3 linked regions of the Parasedimentitalea psychrophila genome follow. The protein of the gene in region 1 interacts with the protein of each later gene in a pairwise test. Links are inferred from orthologs where the notes say so. Each region holds a gene or a part of one and is shown in the gene's direction. Other genes may lie near its edges.

Region 1 (6,690 bases):
GCCTTTGGCAATGGTCGAAATCCCAAAGGCCAAATGCAGGCAACCTGCGGGCATCGGGATATCATCCACATATCGTGCGGCGCCCGTCACATGCAGCTTGGCGGCATCATGGGGCAGGGGCTTCGCAACAGGGCCTGTCTTCGATAGGATGCTCATAGCACCACCTCCAGCACTGAAACGGTGTCGCCGTTCAGCTCGGCGTAATACCGCGCCAGCAGGTTGCGCGCAGTTTCCAGCCGGTACCGGGCTGAGGCCCGCATGTCGCTCATCGGAGTGAAATCCTTGTCAAACTCGGCCTGCGCTGCGCGGACCGTCGCTGGGGTCCAGGGCTGACCCAGCAGTGCTGCCTCAACATGTGAGGCGCGTTTCGGGGTCGCCGCCATGCCGCCGAAGGCAATGCGGGCGCCGGTGACAGTGCCATTCACGATGGTGACGTTAAAGGCGCCCAGCACGGCGGAAATATCCTGGTCAAACCGTTTCGACAGCTTATAGCAGCGCAGGCTGTCGGGTTGACGGGCAAAGCTCACCGCCTCGACAAATTCGCCGGGCAACCGGTCCTGCTTGCCATAGGCAACAAAGAAATCCTCCAGTGGCAATGATCGCCGGGTGTCGCCCTGGCGCAGATGCAAGGTCGCGCCCAGGGCGATCAGGGCGGGTGGGTTGTCGCCAATGGGGGAGCCATTGGCGATATTGCCGCCCAGGGTGGCCGCCCCGCGCACCTGTTGACTGGCATAGCGGCGGATCATCTCGCCATAAGACGGATGCAGTGGCGCGATTGCCGCGCGCATGGCGTTCATATCCACCATCGCGCCCAGCCGGACCTGATCATCGGAGATCTCGATCTGCTTCAGATCAGTGCAGCCCTCCAGGAAAATGACATCTTCCAGATCGCGCAATCCCTTGGTCACCCAGAGCGCCACATCGGTGGCCCCTGCAATCAGCACCGCCTGCGGGTTTTGCACATAGGCCGCAGCCAGCTCATCACTTGAGCGGGGCGCGTAGGGTGTGTGGTTCTGCGCCGCAGGCGCGGGTTCACGCACCGCGGCGTCTTTGGCGACCCAGGCCGGAACCGGCATATCCTCAACCGCCTCGGCGGCGCGGATGATGGGGGCATAGCCGGTGCAGCGACACAGGTTGCCAGCCAGTTGCACGTCGTGATCTTTGGCGCCGTTGTTATGCGCGGTGACCATCGACATCACAAAGCCGGGGGTGCAGAAGCCGCATTGCGAGCCGTGATGGGTGATCATCGCCTGCTGCACCGGGTGCAGCTCACCATCGGGGCCGCTGACACCTTCGACGGTGCGAATGGCCTTGCCGTTCAGTTGAGGCAGAAACAACAGGCAGGCGTTCAGCGCCTTGGCGCCACGATCATCGGTCACCATCACCGAACAGGCACCGCAATCGCCTTCGTTGCAGCCTTCCTTGGTGCCGGTCAGATAGCGGTCCTCGCGCAGCCAGTCCAGCAGTGTGGTTGTTGGCGAAACGCCCGAAAGCGTGACCTCTTCACCGTTGAGATGAAAGGTGATCTCCATTGTCGTAACCCGTCGCGTTACAGTGTTTTGCCGAGAGTGCCTTCCTTCGATGCGACGTAGAAGAAGAGGCGGGCATAATGGCTTGCTGATAACAGCCTAGAAAGCAGATCCTTGGTCTGGCAAGGAAAAGTCGTGCGGCTTGAACCCGTACTCTAAGCGGATGCTATCTATAATAGTCACCTATTCTCGGTGTTTTTGTTTGTTTTCAGCAGATTGATGCCATTTTGCTGTTTTGAGGCAAAAAAGGACTTTCAAATTTTTCAGAACAATAACGGCCATTGTCGCGCCAAAGGAATGGTCGCCGGCCGCCGATAATCAGCTTTCGCACCCTCCTGTCATTGGGGTAGCTTGAGCCCATGACCAGCTCTCCCCGATTCATTCACCTGCGCACCCATACCGAATACTCCCTGTTAGAGGGGGCGTTGCGGCTGAAAAAGCTATCCGATCTGTGCAAGGGCGCAGAGATGCCGGCCATTGCGGTGACCGATACCAACAACATGTTCGCCGCACTGGAGTTTTCCGTCACGCTGTCCGGCGCGGGCATCCAGCCGATCCTGGGCTGTCAGGTGGATTTTACCTATCAGCAGGCGGCCCCGGGCGAGAAGCCAAGGACACCGGCCCCACTGGTTCTGCTGGCACAGTCCGAGGTCGGCTATGAAAACCTGATGAAGCTGAACTCTTGTCTGTATCTGGACAAGGGGCACCAGCTGCCACAGGTGACACTGGACGAGCTGCAACAGTATTCCGCTGGCTTAATTTGCCTGTCCGGTGGTCCTAACGGGCCGATTGGCATGTTGCTGCAACAGGGCCAGCTGCCAGCCGCCCAGGATCTGATGCAGCGGTTGAAGTCAATTTTTCCAGGTAGGCTCTATGTGGAGCTGCAGCGTCACCCCGGTGAGGGCGGCCAGCCGCAGGCGGAAAAGGCGACAGAGCGCGGCCATATCGAGATGGCCTATGCGATGGATCTGCCGCTGGTGGCCACCAATGATGTCTATTTCCCCAAGACCGAGATGTACGAGGCGCATGACGCGCTGATCTGTATCGCTGAGGGCGCCTATGTGGATCAGGCCGAAGGCCGTCGCCGCCTGACTGCGCAACACTATTTCAAAAGCCAGCAGGAAATGGTCACCCTGTTTGCCGATCTGCCCGAGGCGATCGAGAACACGGTGGAGATTGCCAAACGCTGTGCCTTCATGGCCTATCGCCGCGACCCGATCCTGCCCAAGTTTGCCGATGATGAGGTCGCCGAGCTGCGCCGTCAGGCCAATGAGGGGCTGCAGGACCGTCTGGCGGTGATCCCCCATGCAGTCAGCCTTGAGGACTATCAGAAACGGCTGGATTTTGAGCTCGACATCATCGAGGGCATGGGATTCCCTGGCTATTTCCTGATCGTTGCCGACTTTATCCATTGGGCCAAGGAACAGGGCATTCCGGTGGGGCCGGGCCGGGGCTCGGGGGCGGGGTCGCTGGTGGCCTATGCGCTGACCGTGACCGATCTTGACCCGCTGCGCTATTCCTTGCTGTTTGAGCGCTTCCTGAACCCCGAGCGGGTGTCGATGCCCGACTTTGACATCGACTTTTGCATGGACCGCCGCGAAGAGGTGATCCGCTATGTGCAGCAGAAATATGGCCGCGACCGGGTCGGGCAGATCATCACCTTCGGAGCGCTGCTGTCCAAGGCGGCGGTGCGTGACATTGGCCGGGTTTTGCAGATGCCTTACGGGCAGGTGGACCGGCTGTCCAAACTGATCCCGGTTGAAGGCGTCAAGCCGATGTCGATTGCCGACAGCCTGAAGGAAGAACCGCGCCTGCGCGAAGAGGCCCGCAACGAAGAAGTTGTGAACCGGTTGCTGACCTATGGCCAACAGGTCGAAGGCCTGCTGCGCAATGCCTCGACCCACGCGGCGGGGGTGGTGATTGGCGACCGTCCAATTGACGAGCTGGTACCGCTGTACCAGGATCCGCGCTCTGACATGCCCGCCACTCAGTTCAACATGAAATGGGTGGAGCAGGCCGGGCTGGTCAAGTTTGACTTTCTGGGCCTGAAAACCCTGACGGTTATCCAAAGCGCGGTGGATCTGATCAAGGGCGAGGGCCGCGATCTGCATATCGCCGCCGACGGCAGCCAGCTCTATGATCCCCCCGAAGGCGGGGTGAACGAGATCAACGCCATCCCGCTGGATGATATCCCCACCTATAAGCTGTACGCGGCGGCCAAGACGGTGGCGGTGTTCCAGGTGGAATCCAGCGGCATGATGGATGCGCTGAAGCGGATGAAACCCAACTGCATCGAGGACATCGTGGCGCTGGTGGCGCTGTACCGTCCCGGCCCGATGGAGAACATTCCGACCTATTGCGAGGTCAAGAACGGGCTCAAAAAGATCGAGTCCGTACACCCGCTGATCGACCATCTGCTGGCCGAAACCCAGGGCATTATCGTCTATCAGGAACAGGTGATGCAGATTGCCCAGGTGATGGCGGGCTATTCGCTGGGTGGTGCGGATCTGCTGCGCCGCGCTATGGGTAAGAAGATCGCCGCTGAGATGGCCAAGGAACGCCCCAAGTTCGAAAAAGGCGCGATGGAAAACGGCGTTCCGGCCAAGAAAGCCTCTGAGGTTTTCGATCTGCTGGAAAAATTCGCCAACTACGGCTTCAACAAAAGCCACGCGGCGGCCTATGCGGTGGTGTCCTACCAGACCGGCTGGCTGAAGGCGAACCACCCGGTTGAGTTCATGGGCGGGGTGATGAACTGCGATATCCACCTCACCGACAAGCTGGCGGTCTATTTTGAAGAGGTCAAGAAGGGGCTGGGTCTGCCTTATGTGCCACCCTGCGTGAACCGCTCTGAGGCGACGTTCAACGTGATCAAGGGCGAGCTGATCTATGCGCTGGGCGCGCTGAAAAATGTCGGCGTCGAGGCGATGCGGCTGATCACTGCGGCCCGCCGGGTTGACGGCTTTGAGCGGCCCTTTGCGACGCTGTATGATTTTGCCCGAAGGGTGGACCTGAAAAAGGTCGGCAAGCGGCCCCTGGAAATGCTGGCGCGGGCGGGTGGCTTTGACCAGCTGGACCCCAACCGCCGCCGGGTGTTTGACAGTCTGGAGCGGCTGGTCGGCTATTCCGCCGCGATCCACGAGCAAAAGAACTCTAACCAGGTGTCGCTGTTTGGCGAGGCCGGCGATGATCTGCCGGAGCCTCGGCTGTCCGGCACCCCGGACTGGCTGCCGGCCGAGCGGCTGAGCGAGGAATTCAAGGCGATTGGGTTTTACCTGTCCGGCCATCCGCTGGACGACTATATGCCGGCGCTGAAACGCAAGGGGGTGATGACCCTGGACGAGGTGATGGAGAAGGCGCGGCGCGGCCCGTTCCTGGCCAAGATGGCCGGGGTTGTTGCCGGGCGGCAGGAACGCAAATCAGCGCGCGGCAATCGCTTTGCATTTGCCCAGCTGTCGGACACCACCGGCGGCTTTGAGGTGACCTTGTTTTCCGAGGCGCTGGAGAAAAGCCGCGAACATCTGGAGACCGGTGCCAAGGTGGTGCTGAGTGCCGAGGCCACGATGGAGAGCGATCAGCTGAAACTGCTGGCCCGATCCGTCGGTCCCATTGACGCCGCGGTGTCGGATGCCGGAGCCAGCAGCCTGCGGGTCTATATCACCGAGGCCGCTGCGGTCGCAACCGTAGCCACGGTGCTGGAGGAGGCGCGCGCCGCCGCCAAGAACGCCAACCGGGGTGAAGTGCTGATGTATCTGCAGGACCCGACATTACCGGGCGATGTGGAACTGGACCTGGGCCAGTATTTCCCCATCAACCCGCAGATCAAGGGCGCCATCAAATCGCTGGACGGGGTGCTGGATGTTGAGGAGATCTGAGGGCTTGCCTCCACCCGTATTTGAATAGGCCCGTATGTGACAAATAGGGGTGTGGGTGACAAATAGGGGGGTGTCTGACCTTTGGGGACGTGGCCCGAGGCTGCCGAGCTGGGAACTCCGCACCGGATATTCCTGTGATGGGAAAACCGTTGAACAAAAGATGCTCACCAGCCTTTATTAAAGCCCGGGAGATGGTTAAAGCAATTGTATATGTGCCATGTACCTTAGGTGAGTTCCGACGCATCCCCATGTGACGGGTGTTAAAAAGAAGTGACTATGACGAAATTCAAACTGTTGCAGAGCTGGTTTTCCCAGGTCTGGGTTGCCGGGGATGCCTCGGCACTGGATGTCTTGCTTTCGCCTGAAATTAATGTGGACACTGTTTTCGATGGGTTTCTTGCCCCACGTAACGAACTCCCGGAGTTGATACAAATTGTTCATCAACTCATAGGCCCATTTGAGATTGATATCACCCGGTTCATCGAGGACGGTGACTGGTGTTCAGCTAACTATGTCATGACAGCTGATGGCCCCTATGGAATCACCCCGGTTTCAGTTGGTGGCTCGATGATGGCGCGGGTTAAGAACAATCAGTTTATTGAAATGACGACCAACTTTGATGCGTTCACCTTGTTCGAACAACTTGGCCAGTTGCCGGAAGATGCTTTGATGGCTTGCCTGACCGGGCAGAAATTGAGCTGGGCCTGAGGTCACGCCCGCGGCGCAACTTTCTGCAATTCAGGATGGCAAGCTGTTCTATACCTTAGCGGAGTTAATAATGCGGTGGGCGTTCATTGCCAAAGGTGGCGCTGCCGCCGCCGCTTTCTTCCCGGCCCGCCTCACGCTCCATTAGCATCTGTACCCGGCGGGTTAGGGTGGCAATCTCAGTCTGCTGGCGCGCCATCACGTCGCTGATGTCTTCGACCGTGCGGGTCAGGTGGGCGATTTGTTCTTCGAGGTTTTGCATCGGGCTCTCCTACGGGCGTTGAGGCTGTCATAGGGCGTTGGATTGGGGTGGTCCATGGTCGCGCCCAGAAGATTGCAGGTTTTTGGCAAAACCGGCAGGCCTCCGGCGGGGATATTTAAGGCCAGATGAAAAATGGATCTGGTCCGTGGCGTGGGAACGCGGCCGCCAATACCTTGCTCCTGTACCACGCATCGGCTAAACCCCGCGCGACAACACATCCAGAGGGACCATGACCCATGGCCAAGCAAAAGAAAGCCCCACGCCCCAAGGCCCAGACGCCGAAGGGGTTTCGCGACTATTTTGGGGCTGAGGTCACTCAGCG
Region 2 (3,140 bases), 510 kb from region 1 along the record:
GGATCTCGAAGAGGTGATTCGAGCCATGCCCAAGATGGGTTTTGTCGGTGCAAATGTGACCATCCCTCATAAAGAGAGAGTGATGTCGATTGCCGATCAGGTCACTGATCGGGCAACGCTGATTGGTGCGGCGAATACGCTGATTTTCCGCAAGGACGGCACGATCTTGGCCGACAATACCGATGGCTATGGATTTATCACCAACCTTGTTCAGGCGGCGCCGAACTGGGATCCTGAATCAGGCCCGGCGGTGGTTCTGGGGGCAGGTGGGGCTTGTCGCGCAGTGGTTGCCTCGCTGCTGGAGGCCGGTGTGTCAGAAGTGATCCTGTCAAACCGCACCCGGGCGCGCGCCGATCAGTTGAAACAGGAATTTGGCGCCCGCCTGCGGGTTGTGGAATGGGTGCAGGCTGGAAATGTGATCGAAGAGGCGGCGCTTTTGGTCAATACAACATCCCTGGGCATGACCGGTAAGCCGCGTCTTCGGGTGCCGCTGGACGGTTTGCAATCCAGTGCCGTGGTCACGGATTTGGTCTACACGCCGCTGAAGACCGAATTGCTACAATACGCCGAGGAGATTGGCTGTACTACGGTCGATGGTCTGGGCATGTTGTTGCATCAGGCTGTGCCCGGATTTGAACGCTGGTTTGGTCAGCGTCCCGAAGTGGACAATGCCGCCCGTGCTGCGGCACTGAGATGACTTTCAATCTGGGGTTGACCGGGTCCATTGGGATGGGCAAAAGCACCACCGCTGGGCTGTTTGCCACCGCGGGCTGTGCCGTTTGGGATGCGGATGCCGCCGTGCACAGGCTATATGCCAAGGGTGGAGCGGCTGTCTCTGCGATGCAGGCCTGGTTTCCGGATGCGATCAAACAGGGCCAGGTGGACCGGATGAGGCTGAAAGAGCTGATAGCCAAGGACCCTCAGGTCTTATCAAGGATCGAATCCATCGTGCACCCTTTGGTGGCGCAGGACCGGGATGATTTTCGCAGAGCCGCCAAATCTGATATACTGGTCTTTGATATACCGCTGCTGTTTGAAATCGGCGGCAACCAAGAAATGGATGCTGTGGCCTGTGTGATGATCGACGCAGAAACCCAGCAAAGCCGAGTTCTTGCGCGTGGCACGATGAGTGTTGAGCAATTTCTGCAAATCCGCCATAAGCAGCTGCCAATTGAAGACAAGATCGCCCGCTCTGACTATGTGATTGTCACCGATACGCTGGATCATGCGCGGGCGCAGGTGGCGCGGATCCTTGCCGATGTCCGGGAGAAGATAGCAAATGCGTGAAATCGTTCTGGATACTGAAACCACCGGGTTTGATCCATTTTCCGGCGACCGTATTGTCGAAATCGGCGCGGTCGAATTGTGGAACCATATGCCCACAGGCGAGACATACCATGTCTATATCAACCCCCAGCGATCCATGCCGGCTGGGGCATTTGGGGTACATGGAATTGGCCCTGATCTGTTGGAGCCGCCGCAGCCTCCGGGCCCCGGCGCCGTCACCCTGAAAGACAAGCCTTTGTTTGCCAAGGTGGGTCAGGGCTTCCTGGATTTTGTGCGCGATTCCACGATGGTGATCCACAACGCCAGCTTCGATATGAAGTTCCTGAACGCCGAGCTTCGCCGGATGGGGTTGCCAGAACTTCCGATGGCGCAGGCGCTGGATACTCTGGCCATTGCGCGCAAAAAATTTCCCGGCTCGCCGGCAACGCTGGATGCGCTCTGCCGTCGGTTCAATATCAATAACGCAAACCGGGTTCTGCACGGCGCGCTTCTTGATTCCGAGATTCTGGCCGAGGTCTATCTAGAGCTGATCGGTGGGCGGCAGCCAGATTTTGGTCTGGCAACAAATACCTCCACCACCTCAGCTGGCGCACAGGAAGACTGGCGCCCGGCAGCGCGGCCAGTTCCGTTAAAGAGCCTGCTAACTGAGGAGGAACAGGCGGCCCACGATGTGTTTGTGGGGAAAATGGATGAAGATGCCCTTTGGAAAGCGTGACATCAAAAAACGCCGCTGACGGATCAGCGGCGTTTTGAGGTCGTACCGGATAATACCGGCGCTTACTGGGTTGGCTGCTCAGCGGCTGTTTCGGCCTGACGGCGAGCCAGTTCGTTGCGGTAAATTGCAACGAAATCAATGTTGTCCAGATTCAGTGGCGGGAAACCACCGTCGCGGGTTACATCTGAAACGATGCGACGCAGGAACGGGAACAACATGCGTGGGCACTCGATCAGCAAGAAAGGGTGCAACTGGTCTTCGGGCACACCTTCGATGTTGAAAATACCGACATATTCCAGCTCAAATACAAACAGGACATCGCCGGTTTCTTTGACTTTGGATTGGATGATCAGCTTGGTGATCACCTCATACTGGTTTTCAGCTGTCCGCTTTTTGGCATCCAAATTGACCTGAACACTGACGTCGGGCTGGGCTTCTGTGCCAGTGCCCTTCTGTGCCATTACGTTTTCGAATGACATGTCGCGAATAAACTGGCCCAGAACTTTCATCTGAACTTGTGGCTGTGCGCCTTCGATTGCGCCGTTTTCGGCCATGGAACTACTCCTGAAATATTATTTTTTCTGTGCATATCAGTTTGGCACCTGCACCTCAACGGGTCAGGTCAACCTTGGTCGGGGCCATCCACCCAGCCCGAAGGACCCTGACGAGGTTTCTTGGGCGTTACATCCTGGTAATCGCCGTCGATAATATCGCCCTGCTGACCAGGATTGCGACGCGACTGGGCCGCACCAGCCCCCATTTGGAACTGTGCCATTGTGACGCGCGCGCTCAAAAACCGAAAAACAGCCATCCGTACCGGTGGCATCAGCAGAGAAAAGCCAACGGCATCGGTGAAGAACCCCGGTGTCAGCAACAAAGCGCCGGCCACCAGGATCATCGCCCCATGCGCCAGTGGCTCGGTTGGGTCATCAAGCTGCTGAAACGAGCTCTGCAATTTCCCTAACGCCATACGACCTTGGGATTTTACCAGCCAGGTGCCCAGTACTGCGGTCAAAACAACGATGGCCAGTGTCGGCCACAGGCCGATGATCCCACCGACCTGAATAAACAGGGCAATTTCGATGATTGGCACCAAAAGAAAGGCCAGAAGCAGGTACATGAATGGATTCCTTGTCAC
Region 3 (3,056 bases), 980 kb from region 1 along the record:
CCATCGATTTCGATCGTTGCATTGCCACTCCTGACATGATGCCCATCGTTGGTCGTCTGGGTAAGGTCCTGGGCCCACGCAACCTGATGCCGAACCCCAAAGTCGGCACTGTGACCATGGATGTGAAAGCAGCCGTGGAAGCAGCCAAAGGTGGCGAAGTTCAGTTCAAAGCTGAAAAAGGCGGCGTTGTGCATGCTGGTGTTGGCAAAGCGTCATTTGACGAAGCCAAGCTGGTTGAAAACATCCGCGCATTTGTGTCGGCTGTGGCCAAGGCCCGTCCATCGGGTGCCAAGGGTGCTTACATGACCAAAATCGCACTGTCCTCGACCATGGGTCCGAGCGTCACTGTTGAAGTGGATAACGCTGCTGCCGAATAATTTGGCAGAGGCGACAAGATTTGGGCCCGGAATTGCTGACGCGATTCCGGGCCCTTTTTGCTGCCTTGGCGAGGCCCGGTGGGGATTATGAGTTTGCATCTCGCCGGGATCGAATTTTGCACTTGGATTATACCTAAAATCCTCTTAGGAACGGTGTTGAAGTGGAGCGTGCGATTCGTCGCGCGCTTCACTTCGTTTCGTCCAAGATGGTGGGTGACCCTTAATCGGGGTCTTAATTTCCCTCCTGAGACGGGAAAGACAAAAAAGATCGAGGACTTTCAAACCCTCGGGCGATTTTTGGCTCACCCCGTAATTACGGACCCGAACGCTGGGCTTTTCAAAGCCTGGCAAACTTGAGCCGGGATGTCTGACATCCCAAACTTGGAGAGAACTGTGGATAGAGCCCAGAAAGAGAAATTGGTCGACGAACTCGGCCAGATCTTCGAAAGCTCTGGCGTTGTTGTGGTATCACACTACGTCGGTCTGACAGTTGCTGATATGCAAGATCTGCGCGCCCGGGCAACCGAAGCGGGTGGAGCTGTGCGTGTTGCCAAAAACAGGCTCGCCAAAATCGCCCTCGAGGGAAAGTCATGTGCAAGCATTTCTGACCTGCTGACAGGGATGACCGTTCTGACCTATTCCGAGGACCCCGTGGCAGCTGCCAAGGTGGCCCAAGGGTACGCAAAAGATAACAAAAACTTTGTTATCCTTGGCGGTGCAATGGGTGAGAATGCTCTGGACGTTGCCGGCGTTGAAGCCGTGTCGAAAATGCCTTCGCGCGACGAGCTTATTGCTCAGATCGCAAGCTGTATCGGCGCACCTGCTTCCAACATCGCTGGCGCAATTGGCGCACCTGCAAGCAATATCGCAAGCATCCTTTCGACCATCGAAGAGACGGCGGAAGCTGCGTAAGCGGTTGGCACTGAATGACCGATGTGGGGCATCTGCCCTGGCGTTGGAAAAAACACACTGATAACGGAAAGAGCTGATAACATGGCTGATCTGAAAGCACTCGCAGAAAGCATCGTGGGCCTGACCCTGCTGGAAGCACAAGAACTGAAAACCATCCTCAAGGATGAGTACGGCATCGAGCCCGCCGCTGGTGGCGCCGTTGTTATGGCTGCAGCTGGCGACGCTGGTGCATCCGAAGAAGAAAAGACCGAATTCGACGTCGTGCTGAAGAGCGCCGGCGCATCGAAGATCGCTGTGATCAAAGAAGTTCGCGCGATCACCGGTCTGGGCCTGAAAGAAGCTAAGACTCTGGTCGAAGCAAACGGCAAAGTCAAAGAAGCTGTGTCCAAGGACGAAGCTGAAGACGTTAAAGCCAAGCTGGAAGCAGCTGGCGCCGAAGCTGAAGTGGTCTAAGCAACCGCTTCAGGGGGCTTGGGTCGGTATTCTCCTCGGGGGATCCGGCTCACACTCTCGGAAATTTGGCTGGGCCCGGAAATTCCGGGTCCAGCCGAACCTGTCTTAGTAAGGACCTGGATTGCGGGTTTTTTCTAAGGCGAGGTTATATGGATCGGGAGGCCGCCATTCGGGACGGTGGCCATGAATTGATCCGACCACGCTGTCTCGTATGGGCAAGGTGCCGGAACCCGGCGGCATCCTTGACCGGTGAGAACTTGAAAAGGTGACATCTGACATGGCTCAATCGTTCCTTGGCCAGAAACGTCTTCGTACATACTACGGCAAAATCCGCGAAGTGCTGGAGATGCCGAACCTCATTGAGGTGCAGAAATCTTCTTATGATCTTTTCCTGCGCTCGGGTGATGAACCCCAGCCGATGGAAGGTGAAGGCATCAACGGCGTGTTCCAGTCGGTCTTTCCGATCAAGGATTTCAACGAAACCTCCATTCTGGAGTTCGTGAAATACGATCTGGAGAAGCCCAAGTACGACGTCGAAGAATGCATGCAGCGCGACATGACCTATGCGGCTCCGCTAAAGGTCACCCTGCGTCTGATCGTGTTTGATTTCGACGAAGACACCGGTGCAAAATCGGTCAAAGACATCAAGGAACAGGATGTGTTCATGGGCGATATGCCCCTGATGACACCCAATGGTACCTTTGTCGTCAATGGCACCGAGCGGGTGATCGTCTCGCAGATGCACCGCTCTCCTGGTGTGTTCTTTGACCACGACAAAGGCAAAACCCACTCCTCGGGTAAGCTGTTGTTTGCCTGCCGCATCATCCCGTATCGCGGCTCATGGCTGGACTTTGAGTTCGACGCCAAGGACATCGTCTTTGCCCGTATCGACCGTCGTCGCAAACTGCCTGTCACCACCCTGCTCTATGCTCTGGGTCTGGACCAGGAAGGCATCATGGATGCCTATTACGACACCGTCAGCTACACTCTTGAGCCGGGCCGCGGTTGGGTTACCCCGTTCTTCCCCGAGCGTGTACGTGGCACCCGTCCGACCTATGATCTGGTTGACGCCAAGACCGGCGAAATCATTGCCGAATCCGGCAAGAAAATCACTCCGCGCGCAGCCAAGAAGCTGATCGACGACGCGGCTATTGCCGATCTGCTGGTTCCATTCGATCACATTCTTGGAAAATATGTCGCCAAGGACATGATCAACGAAGAAACCGGCGCTATCTATGTCGAGGCCGGCGATGAGCTGACCCTAGAGCATGACAAGTCCGGCGAACTCATTGGTGGGTCCCTCAAAGACCTGAT

Evidence for each region. Proteins that work in one complex are often made in the same cells at the same time.
Region 2: the proteins of dnaE (region 1) and dnaQ interact in binary tests that used the Escherichia coli proteins (3 or more experiments, as listed by UniProt). The link is inferred for Parasedimentitalea psychrophila from one-to-one orthologs.
Region 3: the proteins of dnaE (region 1) and rplL interact in binary tests that used the Escherichia coli proteins (3 or more experiments, as listed by UniProt). The link is inferred for Parasedimentitalea psychrophila from one-to-one orthologs.

The regions. Positions count from the first base shown.
Region 1 is NZ_CP127247.1:1,113,730-1,120,419, reverse strand. The notes cover bases 1,523-5,601. They hold dnaE (DNA polymerase III subunit alpha), read left to right. Parts: upstream 1,523-1,888; coding sequence 1,889-5,401; downstream 5,402-5,601. Other genes in these bases: xdhA (xanthine dehydrogenase small subunit), read right to left, coding at 1,523-1,532. Outside these bases: xdhB (xanthine dehydrogenase molybdopterin binding subunit), read right to left, coding at 1-156; more of xdhA, read right to left, coding at 153-1,522; QPJ95_RS05355 (nuclear transport factor 2 family protein), read left to right, coding at 5,678-6,109; QPJ95_RS05350 (SlyX family protein), read right to left, coding at 6,174-6,368; hisS (histidine--tRNA ligase), read left to right, coding at 6,605-6,690. UniProt on the Escherichia coli protein: DNA polymerase III is a complex, multichain enzyme responsible for most of the replicative synthesis in bacteria. This DNA polymerase also exhibits 3' to 5' exonuclease activity. The alpha chain is the DNA polymerase catalytic subunit.
Region 2 is NZ_CP127247.1:1,622,356-1,625,495, reverse strand. Bases 142-3,140 are described here. They hold dnaQ (DNA polymerase III subunit epsilon), read left to right. Parts: upstream 142-1,279; coding sequence 1,280-2,002; downstream 2,003-3,140. Other genes in these bases: QPJ95_RS07820 (FxsA family protein), read right to left, coding at 2,625-3,122; secB (protein-export chaperone SecB), read right to left, coding at 2,065-2,556; coaE (dephospho-CoA kinase), read left to right, coding at 694-1,287; QPJ95_RS07840 (shikimate dehydrogenase), read left to right, coding at 142-697. Outside these bases: more of QPJ95_RS07840, read left to right, coding at 1-141. UniProt on the Escherichia coli protein: DNA polymerase III is a complex, multichain enzyme responsible for most of the replicative synthesis in bacteria. The epsilon subunit contain the editing function and is a proofreading 3'-5' exonuclease.
Region 3 is NZ_CP127247.1:2,098,680-2,101,735, forward strand. What follows is about bases 142-3,056. They hold rplL (50S ribosomal protein L7/L12), read left to right. Parts: upstream 142-1,370; coding sequence 1,371-1,742; downstream 1,743-3,056. Other genes in these bases: rplA (50S ribosomal protein L1), read left to right, coding at 142-377; rplJ (50S ribosomal protein L10), read left to right, coding at 771-1,289; rpoB (DNA-directed RNA polymerase subunit beta), read left to right, coding at 2,020-3,056. Outside these bases: more of rplA, read left to right, coding at 1-141. UniProt on the Escherichia coli protein: The binding site for several of the GTPase factors involved in protein synthesis (IF-2, EF-Tu, EF-G and RF3). Is thus essential for accurate translation.